3 regions of the Streptomyces sp. NPDC127595 genome follow, and region 1 is predicted to be linked to each of the others. Evidence: riboswitches for the same ligand, from Rfam matches in the RefSeq annotation. Region 1 holds a riboswitch; each other region holds the start of a gene.

Region 1 (5,662 bases):
CGCGACGGCGAGATCGAGGTCCTGTCCGTCGCCGACACTCCGGGCAACCCCGCGGTCGAGGAGTGGGCCGGCTTCCGGGAGACCGGGCACGCCCACGCGATCGGTCAGTGTCTGCTGTCGCAACTGGACGAGAAGGCCCGCAGGGATCATCTCGACCGCTATCCGGTGCAGTCGATCACTCCTTACACGGTGCGTGACAGTGACAGCCTGCTGCGGCGCCTGGAACGCATCGGGCGGATGGAGCCCGTGATCGAACGACAGGAGTACGCGCTGGGCACGGTCTGCGCCGCGATCCCCATCACCGTCGGCGCCACCGCGTCGACCGTGGCCATCTCCGTACCGTCGCACCAGGCCGACCGACTCCTGCCTGCCGCACGCCAGTTGCAAGGGGAAATCGGCAGGGCGCCAGGGACACTCGCCATCTCTATCAGTATCTGAAAACTCACTCCTTGTGATCTGCCGTGTACGTTGAGCAAGATTTCAGCAGTGTCAGGGGGACGATTCCTGGCCAGTCGACCGCAAACGACGGGGTAGGCGATGCGTGAGTCGGTACAGGCAGAGGTCATGATGAGCTTCCTCGTGTCGGAGGAGCTCTCCTTCCGCATTCCGGTGGAGCTGCGATACGAGACCTGTGATCCGTACGCCGTGCGGCTGACCTTTCACTTGCCCGGCGACGCGCCTGTGACCTGGGCGTTCGGACGGGAGTTGCTGGTGGACGGCGTGGGCCGCCCGTGTGGCGACGGTGATGTGCACATCGCACCCGCCGACCCGGACGCGTTCGGTGAGGTGCTGATCCGGCTTCAGGTCGGCGGCGATCACGCGCTGTTCAGGTCGGGCGCGGCGCCGCTCGTGGCGTTCCTCGACCGTACGGACAAGCTGGTGCCGCTCGGGCAGGAGCGTTCCCTGGCCGACTTCGACGCCCACCTCGACGAGGCGCTGGACCGCATCCTGGCGGAGGAACAGAGCGCGGGCTGAACGCCGCCTCACCCCCCAAGTGGAGTAACGCTTCCTCTCAACTGGCCCCGCGCACAGGGAGGGGGCCGCACGGCACGCTTCAAGTGCCCTGGGCGCCACGTGACTTCAGTGCTTGCGGCGGCGGCCCTTCCCGCCGCGCACCGGCGTCCTGGCGGCCCCCACGGGCTCCACAGGTGCGTCGGGGGCCCCGGCCCCGGGCCGGCCGGCCGGAGTCCCCGTGCGGTCGGCCGAGACGACCAGGGCGGCCAGTGCGGTGGTGACGGGCACGGAGGCGACCAGGCCGATCGATCCGACCAGGGTGCGCACGATCTCCTCGGCGACCAGTTCGCTGTTGGCGACTGAGCCGATGCTGCTCTGCGCGATCGAGAAGAGCAGCAGGAGGGGCAGCGCCGCACCCGCGTAAGCCAGGACGAGCGTGTTGACGACCGAGGCGATGTGGTCGCGGCCGATGCGGATGCCCGCGCGGTACAGCCCCCGCCAGCCCATCGCCGGATTCGCCTCGTGCAGCTCCCAGACCGCGGAGGTCTGCGTCACCGTCACGTCGTCGAGCACACCGAGCGAACCGATGATGACGCCGGCGAGCAGCAGACCGCTCATGTCGATGGACGGATACAGGCCGTGGATCAGGCCGGTGTTGTCGTCCGTGTTGCCGGTCAGCGCGGCCCAGTCGATGAACACGGAGCCCAGCAAACCGATCAGCAGCAGCGAGAGCAGGGTGCCGATCACCGCCACCGAGGTCCGCGCCGAGAGGCCATGGCACATGTAGAGGGCGATCAGCATGATGGCGCTGGCCCCGACGACCGCCACGACCAGCGGGTTCGAGCCTTGCAGGATGGCGGGCAGGATGAAGAACGTCAGGATCATGAAGCTGACGGCCAGTGCGACCAGCGCCATGACACCGCGCAGCCGGCCGACCCCCACGACGATCAGCGCGAAGATCCCGGCGAGCACCGCCATCGGGATCCTGCGGTTCACATCGCTGACCGAGTACTGCAGGTCCTTCGGCGCGGAGGGTTCGTACGCGACGACGACCTTCTCGCCCTGGTGCAACTGGCGTGACTGATCAGGCTGGACGATCTCGGTGAACGTACGGCCCTTGTCGCTGCCGGTGTCGACCCGGATCGTCGCCTTCTTGCAGTCGCCCGTCGCCTGCTGCTGTGCCGAGGAGCCCTCGGCGGTGGAGGTGTCGCCGGTCGGGGTCTCCCCCGAGGCGTTCACGGAATCGCAGTCCACCTGGTCGATCTTGGTGACCGTCGCCTGCTGGGTCTGCCGGTCGAAACCGACGCCGGTGCGCTCGTGCCCCGGGGCGCCGCCCGGCCAGAGCACCACGAGCCCCACGACGACCGCGGCGGCGAAGGGGATCAGTACCGCGCCGATGACCTTGCGCAGATGCTTGGAGACGGGGGCGGCGGGGCCATGGCTGTGACTGTGCGAATGGCCGTGGCTGTCGCCCGGCCCCTGTCCACCACCGGGCCCCTGTCCACCACCGGGCCCATGGCCGCCGCCCAGTCCTTGGCCGCCACCGGACCCTTGGCCGCCACCGGACCCCTGCCCACCGCCTGGCCCATGGACGCCACCGGGCCCCTGCCCACCGCCCGGCCCATGGCCGTCGCCGGGGCCTCTGCCGCCGCCCGGGCCGTGCCCGTGGCCGTCGCCGGGGCCATGTCCGTGCGGTGACTCGGACGGCGGAATAGGGGGCTGCTGCATCGTGGTCACCGACCGATCATCGCAAGAACGGAAGGGGCCCACTGTTCAGCGCGCCCGATGTGACGCTAGCGTGGAGGCACCTTTGCACACGCGGGAGCTCGGAGCACCGGGCTGAGAGGGCGCTGACCTTCGTCTTAGCGATGTTTCACATGAAACATCGGCAGACGGAATCCGCTGCGTCGACCGCCGAACCTGTTACCGGGTAATGCCGGCGTAGGGAGTAGGTCTCATGACCAACAAGGACGTAGTAGGCACGCCTGTCTCCAGCCAGACGGACGGGGCCCCATCCCCGTCCCAGAACGACGGAGCTGGGCAGTCCATCGGCTGGCACAAGGCGTACGTCGAGGGTTCGCGCCCCGATCTGCGGGTGCCGGTCCGTCAGGTACACCTCACCAACGGCCAGTCCGTCACGCTGTACGACACCTCCGGTCCGTACACCGATCCGACCGTCGACACCGATGTACGCAGGGGTCTGGCACCGCTGCGCGAGCACTGGATCATCGCCCGCGGTGACACCGAGGAGTACGCGGGCCGCCCGGTCCGTCCCGAGGACGACGGGATCAAGCACACCTCACCGCGCGGGGGCCTCCGTAACCTCGACGCGGTCTTCCCGGGGCGGCCGCGCCAGCCGCGCCGGGGCCGCTCCGGACAGGCCGTCACGCAGCTCGCGTACGCCCGGCGCGGCGAGATCACGCCCGAGATGGAGTTCGTGGCGGTGCGCGAGAACGTCGCCGCCGAGGTCGTACGCGAGGAGATCGCCGCGGGCCGCGCGGTGCTGCCGGTGAACATCAACCACCCGGAGATCGAGCCGATGATCATCGGCAAGCGGTTCCTGGTGAAGGTCAACGCGAACATCGGCAACTCCGCGGTGACCTCCTCCATCGAGGAGGAGGTGGACAAAATGACCTGGGCCACGAAGTGGGGCGCGGATACGGTCATGGACCTGTCCACCGGCCGCAACATCCACACCACCCGCGAGTGGGTCCTGCGCAACTCCCCCGTACCGATCGGCACCGTGCCGCTCTACCAGGCGTTGGAGAAGGTGGACGGCCGCGCCGAGGAGCTGACCTGGGAGATCTACAAGGACACGGTCATCGAGCAGGCCGAGCAGGGCGTGGACTACATGACGGTCCACGCGGGCGTGCGCCTGCCCTACGTACCGCTCACCGCGAACCGCAAGACCGGCATCGTCTCGCGCGGCGGCTCGATCATGGCGGCGTGGTGCCTGGCCCACCACCAGGAGAGTTTCCTCTACGAGAACTTCGAGGAGCTGTGCGAGATCCTCGCGGCGTACGACGTCACGTACTCACTCGGTGACGGGCTGCGGCCGGGGTCGATCGCGGACGCCAACGACGCGGCGCAGTTCGCGGAGTTGAGGACGCTCGGGGAACTCAACACGATCGCGAAGCGTTTCAATGTTCAGACCATGATCGAAGGCCCGGGACATGTCCCGATGCACAAGATCAAGGAGAACATCGACCTTCAGCAGGAGATCTGTGATGAAGCTCCGTTCTATACGCTCGGTCCGCTGACGACGGACGTCGCGCCGGCGTACGACCACATCACCTCCGGCATCGGTGCCGCGATGATCGCCTGGTGGGGCACGGCCATGCTCTGCTATGTCACGCCCAAGGAGCACTTGGGCCTGCCCAACCGTGACGACGTCAAGACGGGCGTCATCACCTACAAGATCGCCGCCCACGCAGCCGACCTCGCCAAGGGGCACCCAGGTGCGCAGGTATGGGACGACGCGCTGTCCGACGCCCGCTTCGAGTTCCGCTGGGAGGACCAGTTCAATCTGGCCCTCGACCCGGACACGGCACGGGAGTTCCACGACGAGACACTCCCGGCCGAGCCCGCCAAGACGGCCCACTTCTGCTCCATGTGCGGGCCGAAGTTCTGCTCCATGAAGATCAGCCACAGCATCACGGAGCAGTTCGGCGGTACGGCGGCTGCGGGGGCCTCCGCCGAGGAGGTCGCCGAGGGAATGCTGCAGAAGTCGAAGGAGTTCGCGGCGAGCGGCAACCGGGTGTATCTGCCCTTGGCCGACTGACGGGAACGCGGGCAGTGCGCCGGAGCTGTGGGGACCGGCCCGGCGCACTGCGCGGTCGCCTGTTGCCCCAGCTGCCCGGCCCGGGTGACCGCGGTACGGCAGCTGGGCCTCGCCTGAGGCCGAGGCCGCCGCGTGGGGCGTACTCAGGCGAACGGATGCGGACTAACGCGCGCGTGAGAAACGTACGCAGCCGACCGGAGACGGGGCCCGTGCCTATGTGGCGCGGGCCCGGTTCCCCGGCACGGGATACTCCCCGACGGTCGGCCGGCCGGGTCCTACTCCGGCTGGTGTTCGGGCCCCCCGAAGTCCGGGCTGGAGAAGTCCGGGCTTGAGTAGCTCGGGCGCGGGCCCGCTGCCGGGCCGCCGTCGGGGCTGCTGAACCCCGGCCGGTTGTAGCCCAGTTGCGGCATGCGGCTCGTCGGTGTCGGCGACGGACGGCCGAATGCTGCCGAGCCCGGGTCCGCGAGAGCCTCCCGGAGGAACGGCATGATGCCGCGCTCCAGAAGGGCCTCGCGCCAGGCTTCCCTGGCCCGGGCGACCTCTTCGTCGAGCTCGCCGCGTGCTCCTGCCAGGAGCGAGGACGAGCCGTTGCGCAGTGCGGTGAGCAGGAGGCCGACCGCGGCGACCAGAATCGCGGCCGCCGTGACCGCGCCGAAGACCCACCCGGTGGTCAGGAGGGTCTTGGCGAACGCCGGCTCGGGGTCGATCATTTTCAGGATGTACCCCACGAGCAGGAATATCGCCGCGGCCGTCCCGGCGAGGACGGGGGCGAGTACCGCGACGATGGCGACGGCGCCCGCTCCGGCTGTCTCGGTGACCTCCCCCACGGTGGCGGCGAGCCCCATCGCGCTCGAACCCGGTTCGGCGGAACCGGCTTCCTTGCGGACGGGTGGGGTGGTCGGCGCCGGCTGACGCAGTTCCTCACGG
Region 2 (5,662 bases), on a different contig from region 1:
CGTCGAGCGCCTGGAGCCCGGCAACCGCCCGCAGCAGCGTCGACTTGCCACTGCCGCTCGGCCCCAGTACGCACACGATCTCGTGCTCGGCGACCCCGAGGTCGACGGCGTCGAGCACCACCCGCCCGCCGAAGCGTACGGTCGCGGTCTCAAGGCTCAGCAGCATCTAGAACTCCCCGGTCCGGTCGGTCCGTACCCGCTCCAACAGCAGCAGCGCCACCGCGCACACCACCATCAAGATGGTCGAAAGAGCCATCGCCTGGCCGTAGTTCAGGTCACCCGCGCGCCCGAGCAGCCGAGCCACGGCGACCGGCAGCGTCGGGTTGTCGGGCCGTGCGATGAAGACGGTCGCCCCGAACTCGCCAAGGGACACCGCGAAGGCGAAGCCGGCCGCGACCAGCAGCGCCCGCCGCACCATCGGCAGATCGACCTCGCGCCACACCCGCCACGGCGACGCCCCGAGCACCGCGGCGGCCTCCCGCAGCCGCCCGTCCACCGCCCGGAGCACGGGCAGCATCGTCCGTACGACGAAGGGGACACCGACCAGTGCCTGCGCGAGCGGCACCAGGATCCAACTGCTTCTGAGGTTCAGCGGCGGCTCGTCCAGCGCGATCAGGAACCCGAACCCGACAGTCACCGCCGACACCCCCAGTGGCAGCATCAGCAGCGCGTCGAAGCCCCGTACGAGACGGCCCGCACGCCGGGTGAGGGCCGCGGCCGCCAGACCGCCGATCAGTACGGCGATGGCGGTGGCGGCGAATGCGTACTGCAGCGAGTTGCCGATCGCCTCGATCGGCGGGACGAGGAAGATGCCGCTGTCGTCGGACGTCAGTGCCCTGTAGTACCCGAAGTCGGGCGCGTCCAGGGACCGTTGGACCAGGACGGCGAGCGGCAGCACCAGCAGCACGGCAATGGTCGCGAGGACCCCCGCCAGCAGCGCCCACTGCCCGGCCCCACGCGGCCGGCGTGCGGTCGTCTCCGGGGCCACCAGCCGCAGGGCGGTCTCCCGGCGCCGTACGGTCCAGGCGTGCACGGCGAGAATCGCGCCGACCGCCACGAACTGGATGATCGTCAGCACCGCGGCCGTGGAGAGGTCGAAGATCTCCGAGGTCTGCCGGTAGATCTCGACTTCGAGGGTTGAGAAGGTGGGGCCGCCGAGGATCTGCACCACACCGAAGGAGGTGAAGGTGAAGAGGAACACCATCAGCGCGGCGGCGGCCACGGCCGGGCTCAGGGCCGGCAGCGTCACCTTCCGCCAGGCTGCGAACCGGGAGGCGCCGAGCATCCGGGCGGTCTCCTCCTGACGCGGGTCGAGCTGCGACCAGAGCCCGCCGACCGTCCGGACGACGACCGCGTAGTTGAAGAAGACATGCGCGAGCAGGATCGCCCAGACAGTGGTGTCCAGCCGTACGCCCCACAGCTCGTCCAGAAGCCCGCCCCGGCCGACCAGCGCCAGGAACGCCGTGCCGACGACGACCGTCGGCAGTACGAACGGCACGGTCACCACCGCCCGGAGCACTTGCTTGCCCCTGAAATCGAAGCGCGCGAAGACATACGCGCCGGGGAGTGCGATCAGCAGCGTGAGCGCGGTCGAGGCGAGCGCCTGCCAGGTGGTGAACCACAGCACGTGCCGGATGTCGGACTGCGCGAGGACATCCCCGATCCGCCCGAGCTGCCAGACCCCGTTGGCCTTGAGGCCGCGGGCCACGATCGCCGCCACGGGGTAGGCGAAGAAGACGCCGAAGAACGCGACGGGCAGGGCCATGAGCCCGAGCCGCGCCGCGCTTCCCCGACGGGACTGCCTGCGGGAGCCGCTACGCTCCCGGGGCGTCACTTCAGTACGAGTGAGGTCCACGACTTGACCCACTGGTCACGGTTCTCGGCGATCTTGCTGGGGGCCATGGTCTCGGGGTCCTTGGCCTGCGGCCCGAACTCCGTGAACTCGGCCGGCACCTTCGCGCCCTCCACCACCGGGTAGACGAACATGTTCAGCGGCATGTCGTCCTGGAACCTCTTGGTGATCAGGAAGTCGATGAGCGCCTCGCCGCCCTTGGTGTTCTTCGCGTTGCTCAGCAGCCCCGCGTACTCGACCTGCCGGAAGCAGGTGCCGGTCGCGACGCCGGTCGGGGCCGTCGTCGGCTTCGGGTCGGCGTAGATGACCTCGGCAGGCGGCGAGGAGGCGTACGAGACGACGAGCGGCCGGTCCGCCTTGGCCTTCTTGCCGCCCGCGGACCCGGAGAAGTCCTCGTTGTACGCCTGCTCCCAGCCGTCGACGACCTCGACGCCGTTGGCCTTGAGCTTCGTCCAGTAGTCCTGCCACCCGTCGTCGCCGTACTTCGCGGCCGTCCCGAGCAGGAAGCCGAGGCCCGGCGAGGAGGTGGAGGCGTTCTCGGTGACGAGCAGGTTCTTGTACTCGGGCTTGATCAGGTCGTCGAAGGACTGCGGCGGCGTCAGCTTGTGCTCGCTGAAGTAGGCCTTGTCGTAGTTGACGCAGATGTCGCCGGTGTCGATGGGCGTCACCCGGTGCTTGCCCTCGTCGACCCGGTACTCCGGGAGGATCTGGTCCGAGCCCTTGGCGTCGTACGACTGGAAGAGCCCGTTGTCGAGCGCGCGGGACAGCAGGGTGTTGTCGACGCCGAAGAAGACGTCGCCCTGCGGGTTGTCCTTGGTGAGGATCGCCTTGTTGACGGCCTGCCCCGCGTCGCCGTCCTTGAGGACCTTGACCGTGTACCCGGACTCCTTCTCGAAGGCGCTCAGCACGTCCTTGGAGTAGGCGAAGGAGTCATGGCTGACGAGGGTCACGGCCTTGGAGTCAGCGTCACTGCTCCCGCTGTCGGACGAGCCGCACGCGGAGAGCGTGACGAGCCCCAGACCGACCACGACGGCCGTGATCGTCTTCTTCTTGCTCACTGAATTCCTCCTGGGATGACCAGGAAGAGACGCGGCCCTGCCCGGGAACCCCTGAGGGTCCCCGGGCAGGGCGCAACAGCTTGAGTATTGACCGAACTTCCTACCCAGAATGACCTGGGCAAGGTTCTGAGGGTCTGCGGCCCGCCGGTGACCCGGCTACCGCACTCTCAGCGCTGTGGCGCTCCCCTGTCGGAATATGAAGATGTGGATTGTGCGGTTGTTCCCAGTCAGGTTACCGCTCGGTGGCCGCGAGCTGTCCGCACGCCCCGTCGATCTCCTGACCACGGGTGTCGCGAACGGTGACCGGCACCCCGTGGGCCGCGATCGCCTCGACGAACGCCTTCTCGTCCACGGGCCGCGAGGCGGTCCACTTCGAACCCGGCGTCGGGTTCAGCGGGATGAGATTGACATGCACGGGCTTGCCCTTGAGCATCCGCCCGAGCCGGTCACCACGCCACGCCTGGTCGTTGATGTCCCTGATCAGCGCGTACTCGATGGAGAGCCGGCGCCCCGACTTGGCCGCGTACTCCCAGCCGGCGTCGAGCACCTCCCGCACCTGCCACCGCGTGTTCACGGGTACGAGGGTGTCGCGCAGCTCGTCGTCGGGCGCGTGCAGGGAGATGGCGAGGCGGCACTTGAAGCCCTCGTCGGAGAACCGGTTGATCGCCGGGACGAGCCCGACGGTCGACACGGTGATGCCCCGCTGCGAGAGGCCGAGCCCGTCGGGCTCGGGGTCGGTCAGCGCGCGGATCGCCCCGACCACCCTCTTGTAGTTGGCCAGCGGCTCGCCCATCCCCATGAAGACGATGTTGCTGAGCCGCGACGGACCACCCGGGATCTCGCCGTCCCGAAGCGCCCGCATGCCATCGACGATCTGGTGCACGATCTCGCCGGTGGAGAGGTTGCGGTCGAGCCCGGCCTGTCCGGTCGCGCAGAACGGACAGTTCATCCCGCACCCGGCCTGCGAGCTGATGCACATGGTCACCCGGTCCGGGTACCGCATCAGCACGGACTCGACGAGCGTGCCGTCGAAGAGCCGCCACAAGGTCTTGCGAGTGGTCTCCTGGTCGGTCGACAGATGCCGCACGACCGTCATCAGCTCGGGAAGCAACGCCTCCTGAAGCTTCCCGCGCGAGGCGGCCGGGATGTCCGTCCACTCCGCGGGGTCGTGCGCGTACCGCGCGAAGTAGTGCTGCGACAGCTGCTTGGCACGAAACGGCTTCTCGCCGATCGCAGCAACCGCTTCTTTACGCTCAGCGGGCGTGAGATCAGCAAGATGCCGCGGCGGCTTCTTGGCTCCGCGCGGGGCGACGAATGTGAGTTCTCCGGGCTTAGGCATGGCCGTACCAGTGTCGCAGATCAAATTCATGTGACCTGCGGCCCGAGTCACGCGCACTCAGCGGGGGGCTCTGACGGCTCGGCGCCGCACCGCTTCCGTGCCGCCCAGTTCGTCGAGCAGTTCAGCAAGCACCGCCCGGAGCTCGGCCAGTCGCTGCTCACCGACCCGCTCGGCCAGGCGCCGGTCCTGAACCCTCCGCGCACGCCGGGCTGCGTCCACCGCCGAGCGGCCCCGGCCGGTCAGGCGAATGCGACGGATGCGGGCGTCGCGGGGGTCGGGGACGCGTTCGGTGTAGCCAAGGCGTTCGAGGTCGGCCACGGCTTTGGAGGCGCCCTGCTGGGTCATCTCGAGCTTGGCGGCCAGTTCACCGACCGTCGGCTGCCCCTCGATGAGGTGCTGGAAGACGTAACCGTGGGAGATGCGCAGGTCACCGAAGCCCTGGCCGTCGAGTTGCTGCTGGATACGGTCAGCGGCGGCGGAGCCGACGAAGAGCGCGAGCGTGCCGGTGTCCAGGTCCTGCGGTGCGACGGGTTGCTGCATGAGGACATCCTGCATTCGACAACCAAGGTTGTGCAATCATGCTTGTGCAACTAGCGTTGTTTTTATGCCTCCTTTCCAACAGCACCCCGACATCGACACGGCCATCCGCTACCACGAAGCGGTTTCGCGATTCGCCGCCGGCCCGGAGCTCGCCGCCTTCTTCCACGAGGACGCGGTCCACCACGAACTGCCCAACGTTCTCTTCCCTGACGGCGCGAGCCGGAGCGTGGGCGAGCTGACCACGGCGGCGGAAGCCGGCCGGAAGCGCCTCAGCGAGCAGAAGTTCGAGGTGATCAACGCGGTCGCCGCCGGTGGCCAGGTGGCCCTCGAGGTGGTGTGGACCGGCACGCTTGCAGTGCCCTTGGGGGAACTGCCCGCCGGTTACACGATTCGGGCCCACATCGCGACCTTCCTGGACTTCCGCGACGGGAAGATCGCCGGACAGCGGAACTACGACTGCTACGAGCGCCTCGGCCCCACCTGAAGGCCCACGGTCGCCGCCGCTGCACAAACAGAGGGGCTCGCCGCCCAGTGGACGACGAGCCCCTCATGTACAAAACAACAGGTCAGCCTCGCTTGAGCAGGGCTCAACCGGACCCGACGAAGATCACCAGCAGCAACCACACCACCGGAGCCGTGGGCAGCAGCGAGTCCAGCCGGTCCATGATTCCGCCGTGCCCCGGCAGCAGCGTGCCCATGTCCTTGATGCCCAGGTCCCGCTTGATCATGGACTCGCCTAGGTCGCCGAGCGTGGCGCTGGCCGCGACCGCGAGGCCCAGAAGCAGGCCCTGCCACCACGTGCCGTCGTCGATCAGGAACTCCATGCACAGCGCACCCGCGGCCATCGCGAAGGTGACCGCGCCGACCAGGCCC
Region 3 (5,662 bases), on a different contig from region 1:
GTGGCGGCCGGGCTTGGTGGGGGTCGGCCAGCAGGGGCCGGTGCAGAAGTAGTCCACGCCCTCCTGGACGGCGGCCGCCGCGGCCTCGGACTCGGCATGTGTGGAGCGGCCTATCAGGACCTCGTCGCCGAGGATGGCGCGGGCGGCGGGAACCGGGAGGTCGCCCTGGCCCAGGTGCAGCACGTCGGCGCCGGCCGCGTGGGCCACATCCGCCCGGTCGTTGACCGCGAGCAGCTTGCCGTGGCGGGCGCAGGCGTCCGCGAAGACCTGGAGGTGCTCCAGCTCCTCGGCGGCCTCCATGCCCTTGTCGCGCAGCTGCACGATGTCGACACCGCCGTCCAGGACCGCGTCCAGGAAATCGGCGAGGTCGCCCTGGCTCCTGCGGGCGTCCGTGCACAGGTAGACACGGGCGTCGGCGAGCTGTGTGCGTGCGGTGGCGGCATTGTCGGGCATGCGTGTACCCCCGTGGTCGGTGCGTGGGGACCACGGCGGCCGGGGTGGTCCATGGCCGCCGTGGTCCGAACGTCGGACAGTCTTGTCTCGGTCAGACGGCGAGCGCCTGGGCGCGGCGCTTCACCTCCGTGCCGCGATTCTCGCTGAGAGCCTGTGCGGGGGTGCCGGGCAGGCTCGGGTCGGGGGTGAAGAGCCACTCGAGCATCTCTTCGTCGGAGAAACCGTCGTCCCGCAGGAGCGTCAGGGTGCCTGTCAGGCCCTTGACGACCTTCTGCTCGGCCCCGTCGATGAAAGCGGCGGGGACGTGCAGTGCGCGGTTCTCACCACGGCGTACGGCGATCAGCTGGCCCTCCCTGACCAACTGCCGGACGCGCGTCACCTCGACACCGAACTGCTCGGCGATGTCGGGGAGGGTGAGCCAGGCGGGGACGAGAGCATCGATCTTTGCGTCAATCTCGGTCACAGGACAAGCCTGCCATCCCGGACTGACACTCGGTAGCCGAGTCCCGTCAGGATCGGGTCATGGCACGGCCGGACCGCCCGCCAGGACCGGGTCACCGCACGGCCGGACCGCCTGTCAGAACCGGGTCACCGCGCGGCGGGATCGCCCGTCAGAACCCGGTCACCGCATGGCCGGACCGCCCGTCACGACCAGGTCACCGCACGGCGGACCGCCCGCCAGGCAGCGGTTCCCGGCGCCGGTTCCGCCCACGGCGAACCAGCCCCGCCTAAGGCGTCAGCGTCGCCGTCTTCAGCGGCCGCGAAGGGTCCGACAGCAGCTCCGGGTCCATCGGAGTGCCCGCCTCGATGAGTTTCCGGCCCTGGGCCAGGTCCCTCGGCCGGCCGACCGCGAGGAGGGCGACCAGGCGGCCGTCGTGCAGCCAGCAGACCGTCCAGGCGGCGCCGGACGGGTCACCGCGCCAGACGGTGGTGTCCGCGGGGGCGTGGTGGCCGACGTACTGGACGAAGCGGCCGAACTGCTCGGACCAGAAGTACGGGACGGGGTCGTACGCCATTGGGGACTCGCCGATGATGTTCGCCGCCACCGTGCGCGGGCCCTGGAGGGCGTTGTCCCAGTGGTGGACCAGAAGGCGGTCCTCGTACCTTCCCGAAGGGAAGGAGGCGCAGTCGCCGACCGCGTAGACGTCCGGCACCGAGGTGCGCAGATGGTCGTCGGCCACGACCTCGCGGTGGGCGCCGAGCTCGATGCCGGAGCCGCTGAGCCAGGCGGTGGCGGGGCGCGCTCCGATGCCGACGACCACGGCGCCCGCGGGCACCCGGGAGCCGTCGTCCAGCACCACCGCGCCGGGCTCGACGCGCTCCACGCGCGCGTGGGTGCGCAATGTGGCCCCGCTGTCCGCGTACCAGGCGGCCATCGGGGCGGCCACCTCGGCGGGCAGCGCCCCGGCGAGCGGCCGGTCGGCCGCCTCGATGACGGTCACCACGCACCCCGCCTCACGCGCCGCGGTGGCGAACTCGGCGCCGATCCAGCCCGCCCCCACCACCACGATGTCGTGCTGCTGGGCGAGCACGGGACGCAGCCGTTCGGCGTCGTCCAGGGTGCGCAGCAGATGAACCCCGGGCACGCCCTCCGCGCCCGGCAGCCGGATCGGTTCCGCGCCCGTCGCGATGACCAGGGCGTCGTACGGCACCGGCCCCGCGGCCGTGTCCAGTTCGTGGTCCCCGGGGCGTACGCCGAGCGCCTCGCGCCCGAGCCGCAGGTCGATGCCCAGTGCCTCGAAGTCGAGGTCGAAGGCGGAGCCCTCGGCCTTGCCGAGCAGTACGGCCTTGGACAGCGGTGGCCGGTCGTACGGCTGGTGCGGCTCCGCCCCGATCAGCGTCACGCCGCCGGTGAAGCCCTGTTCCCGCAGGGCGACCGCGGTCTGTACGCCCGCCATGCCCGCGCCCACGACGACGACCTGCCGTACCGTCCGCTCCTGAACCTGCGTCTTCTCGGTCACCTGATCACCATAGACAGCTGACAATTCGTCAGTCAGGTGGCGTGCTCAGTGACCTGCTCCACACCGCCCGTCCTGACCTGCTCCGCGTCACCCGGCGCGACCTCCTCCACGACGCTGGTCCCGCTGCCCCGCTGTGACTCCCACTCCCAGGTCTCCTCCAGGCGCACGCGCCCGTCGGGCAGCTCCGTCACGCGGGACACGCAGTGCCCCGAGGAGGTGCTGCCGTCGCGCTTCAGCTGTACGTACCGGAAGTCGAGGCGGTCACCCTCGCGGGTACCCAGGAGATGGCCGCGTACGACGTCGCCGCCCGCGTACTCGGCCCAGATCTCGCCGTCCTGCTCGTGGTACGTGAAACGGGTGCGGGTACCCACCTGACCCGGCGCCTGGTCGGCGACCGGGGACAGGACGAGACCGTCGAGCGAACGGGCCATGGACGGAGGCTCCCTTACTGAGACATACGGCAGCGAGCTAGGCTGGCCAACGTAAAGCACTCGCGGGAGTCCGGACGCACCGGGCTGAGAGGGAGGCTGGAACGGCCTCCGACCGTACGAACCTGATCCGGGTCATGCCGGCGAAGGGAGGAGCTGGACGCCCATGTCGCGTACGCCATCAGACACATCCCACACTTCAGGCACCACAGATGTCCTGGTCATCGGGGGCGGAATCATCGGGCTGGTGACGGCCTGGCGGGCCGCGCAGCGCGGGCTGACGACCACGGTGGTGGACCCGGAGCCCGGCGGCGGTGCCGCGCAGGTCGCGGCCGGCATGCTCGCCGCCGTCACAGAGCTGCACTACGGCGAGCAGACCCTGCTGAGCCTCAACCTCGACTCCGCGCACCGCTACCCGGACTTCGTCGCCGAGCTCACCGAGGCGACGGGGCAGGACCTCGGCTACCGCCGCTGCGGCACCCTGGCCGTCGCACTGGACGCCGACGACCGCGCCCACCTTCGCGAACTGCACACCCTGCAACGTCAGTCGGGGCTCGACTCGGAGTGGCTCAGCGGCCGTGAGTGCCGCCGCCTGGAGCCGATGCTCGCGCCCGGCGTGCGGGGCGGGCTGCGGGTCGACGGCGACCACCAGGTCGATCCGCGCCGGCTCGCGAAGGCCCTGGTCACGGCGTGCGAGCGGGCCGGAGTGGTGTTCCGCCGGACGTGGGCCGAGCGCCTGGGCGTGGTACGGAACCGGGCCCAGGGAGTCGTCACCGCGGACGGCACCAAGCTGTCGGCCGGGCAGCTGGTCCTCGCCGCGGGCAGCCTCAGCGGACGCCTCGCGGGCGTTCCCGAGGCCGTGCTGCCACCCGTGCGCCCCGTGAAGGGGCAGGTGCTGCGGCTGACCGTGCCCCGGCCGTACGCGCCCTTCCTCAGCCGCACCGTGCGTGCCGTCGTCCGCGGCAGCCACGTCTACCTGGTGCCGCGCGAGAACGGCGAGCTCGTCGTCGGCGCGACCAGCGAGGAGCTGGGCTGGGACACGACGGTGACCGCGGGCGGCGTGTACGAGCTGCTGCGCGACGCCCATGAGCTGGTCCCCGGGATCACCGAGCTGCCGCTCACCGAGACGCGCGCCGGACTGCGCCCCGCCTCGCCCGACAACGCGCCGCTGCTCGGTCCGACCGAGCTCGACGGGCTCCTCCTGGCGACCGGGCACTACCGCAACGGCGTCCTGCTGACCCCCGTCACCGGTGACGCGATGGCGCACGTCCTGACCACCGGTGAACTCCCGGACGTCGCACGCCCCTTCTCCCCCAAGCGCTTCAGCCCGGCCCGCACGGAGCAGCCCGCATGAGCATCCTCGTCAGCGTCTTCGTCAACGGAGAGCGGCAGCGGATCGCCGCCGGCACCGCTCTCGACACCCTCGTCGCGGCGCTCACCCCGGCCCCGTCCGGAGTCGCCGCCGCGCTCAACGAAACCGTCGTCCCGCGCGGACAGTGGTCCTCCACCTCCCTCTCCGAGGGAGACCGCGTCGAAGTCCTCACCGCCGTCCAAGGAGGCTGACCCATGGCCGACGATCCCTTCGTCCTCGGTGGTACGTCCTTCTCGTCCCGTCTGATCATGGGTACGGGGGGTGCGCCCAGCCTCGATGTCCTGGAGCGCTCGCTCGTCGCCTCCGGCACGGAGCTGACGACGGTCGCGATGCGGCGCGTAAACGCTTACGTGCACGGTTCGGTGCTGTCCGTCCTCGACCGGCTCGGCATCCGGGTGCTGCCGAACACGGCGGGCTGCTTCACCGCGGGCGAGGCCGTACTGACCGCCCGCCTCGCGCGCGAGGCGCTGGGCACCGACGTGATCAAGCTGGAGGTCATCGCCGACGAGCGCACGCTGCTGCCCGATCCGATCGAGCTGCTCGACGCGGCGGAGACGCTGGTGGACGACGGGTTCACCGTGCTGCCGTACACGAACGACGACCCTGTGCTCGCGCGGAAACTCGAAGACGTCGGGTGCGCCGCGATCATGCCACTGGGGTCGCCGATCGGGTCCGGGCTCGGGATCCGGAACCCGCACAACTTCCAGCTGATCGTGGAGCACGCGCGCGTGCCGGTGATTCTGGACGCGGGGGCCGGTACGGCGTCCGATGCCGCGCTCGCGATGGAGCTGGGGTGTGCGGGGGTGATGCTCGCCTCCGCCGTGACCCGGGCCAAGGAGCCCGTGCTCATGGCCGAGGGCATGCGGCATGCGGTGGAGGCGGGGCGGCTCGCCTACCGGGCGGGGCGGATTCCTCGGCGGCACTTCGCCGAGGCGTCTTCCCCTGCGGAGGGGCTCGCTCGGCTGGATCCGGAGCGGCCTGCCTTCTGACTGCCGTCCGTGGTTGCTGCTTCAGGACTTCCCCGCCCGCGCACCGCCCGTTTCCACCCCGTTGGAAGGTGTGCGTTCTCCCGTGGGGGTCCCCTCCGTCGGCGGCCGCCGGTGTCTCGCGGGCTGTGCGACACCCCGCCCTCGGCGGCTGCCGCGTGCCCTCGTGGACGTGCGGTGTGCGTCACAGGTCGGCTTCAGTCCAGACCCGGTATCGGCTGAACGGGTGGGGGTGACAGTGGTGGCTCGTAGACTCACCTGCGTGGATACGACCCTTCAGGACCCGCTTGTCGGGCAGCTGCTCGACGGCCGCTATCGCGTGGACGCGCGGATCGCGGTCGGCGGGATGGCCACGGTCTACCGGGCCCTGGACACCCGCCTCGACCGTGTGCTCGCCCTCAAGGTGATGCACCCGGCCCTGGCGGCGGACGGCTCGTTCGTCGAGCGGTTCATCCGCGAGGC

The links. A riboswitch is a leader RNA that binds a small molecule or an ion and turns the genes downstream of it on or off. The one in region 1 is predicted to bind thiamine pyrophosphate.
Region 2: another riboswitch for thiamine pyrophosphate. It lies ahead of ACFVKT_RS14670 (thiamine ABC transporter substrate binding subunit); the one in region 1 lies ahead of thiC (phosphomethylpyrimidine synthase ThiC).
Region 3: another riboswitch for thiamine pyrophosphate. It lies ahead of thiO (glycine oxidase ThiO); the one in region 1 lies ahead of thiC (phosphomethylpyrimidine synthase ThiC).

Annotation. Positions count from the first base shown of each region.
Region 1 is NZ_JBHXWK010000003.1:424,427-430,088, forward strand. Features, by position in the region: gene ACFVKT_RS12935 (IclR family transcriptional regulator) at 1-438, shown strand, start outside; gene ACFVKT_RS12940 (SsgA family sporulation/cell division regulator) at 538-975, shown strand; gene ACFVKT_RS12945 (YibE/F family protein) at 1,081-2,691, opposite strand; TPP riboswitch at 2,763-2,919, shown strand; gene thiC (phosphomethylpyrimidine synthase ThiC) at 2,912-4,735, shown strand; gene ACFVKT_RS12955 (hypothetical protein) at 5,011-5,662, opposite strand, start outside.
Region 2 is NZ_JBHXWK010000004.1:108,937-114,598, forward strand. Features, by position in the region: gene ACFVKT_RS14660 (ABC transporter ATP-binding protein) at 1-166, opposite strand, end outside; gene ACFVKT_RS14665 (ABC transporter permease) at 167-1,855, opposite strand; gene ACFVKT_RS14670 (thiamine ABC transporter substrate binding subunit) at 1,831-2,910, opposite strand; TPP riboswitch at 2,990-3,108, opposite strand; gene rlmN (23S rRNA (adenine(2503)-C(2))-methyltransferase RlmN) at 3,143-4,249, opposite strand; gene ACFVKT_RS14680 (MarR family winged helix-turn-helix transcriptional regulator) at 4,307-4,789, opposite strand; gene ACFVKT_RS14685 (nuclear transport factor 2 family protein) at 4,854-5,273, shown strand; gene ACFVKT_RS14690 (phosphatidate cytidylyltransferase) at 5,377-5,662, opposite strand, start outside.
Region 3 is NZ_JBHXWK010000013.1:163,738-169,399, forward strand. Features, by position in the region: gene thiE (thiamine phosphate synthase) at 1-453, opposite strand, end outside; gene ACFVKT_RS33475 (Rv2175c family DNA-binding protein) at 545-916, opposite strand; gene ACFVKT_RS33480 (NAD(P)/FAD-dependent oxidoreductase) at 1,182-2,351, opposite strand; gene ACFVKT_RS33485 (hypothetical protein) at 2,447-2,845, opposite strand; TPP riboswitch at 2,898-3,012, shown strand; gene thiO (glycine oxidase ThiO) at 3,009-4,196, shown strand; gene thiS (sulfur carrier protein ThiS) at 4,193-4,405, shown strand; gene ACFVKT_RS33500 (thiazole synthase) at 4,409-5,203, shown strand; gene pknB (Stk1 family PASTA domain-containing Ser/Thr kinase) at 5,463-5,662, shown strand, end outside.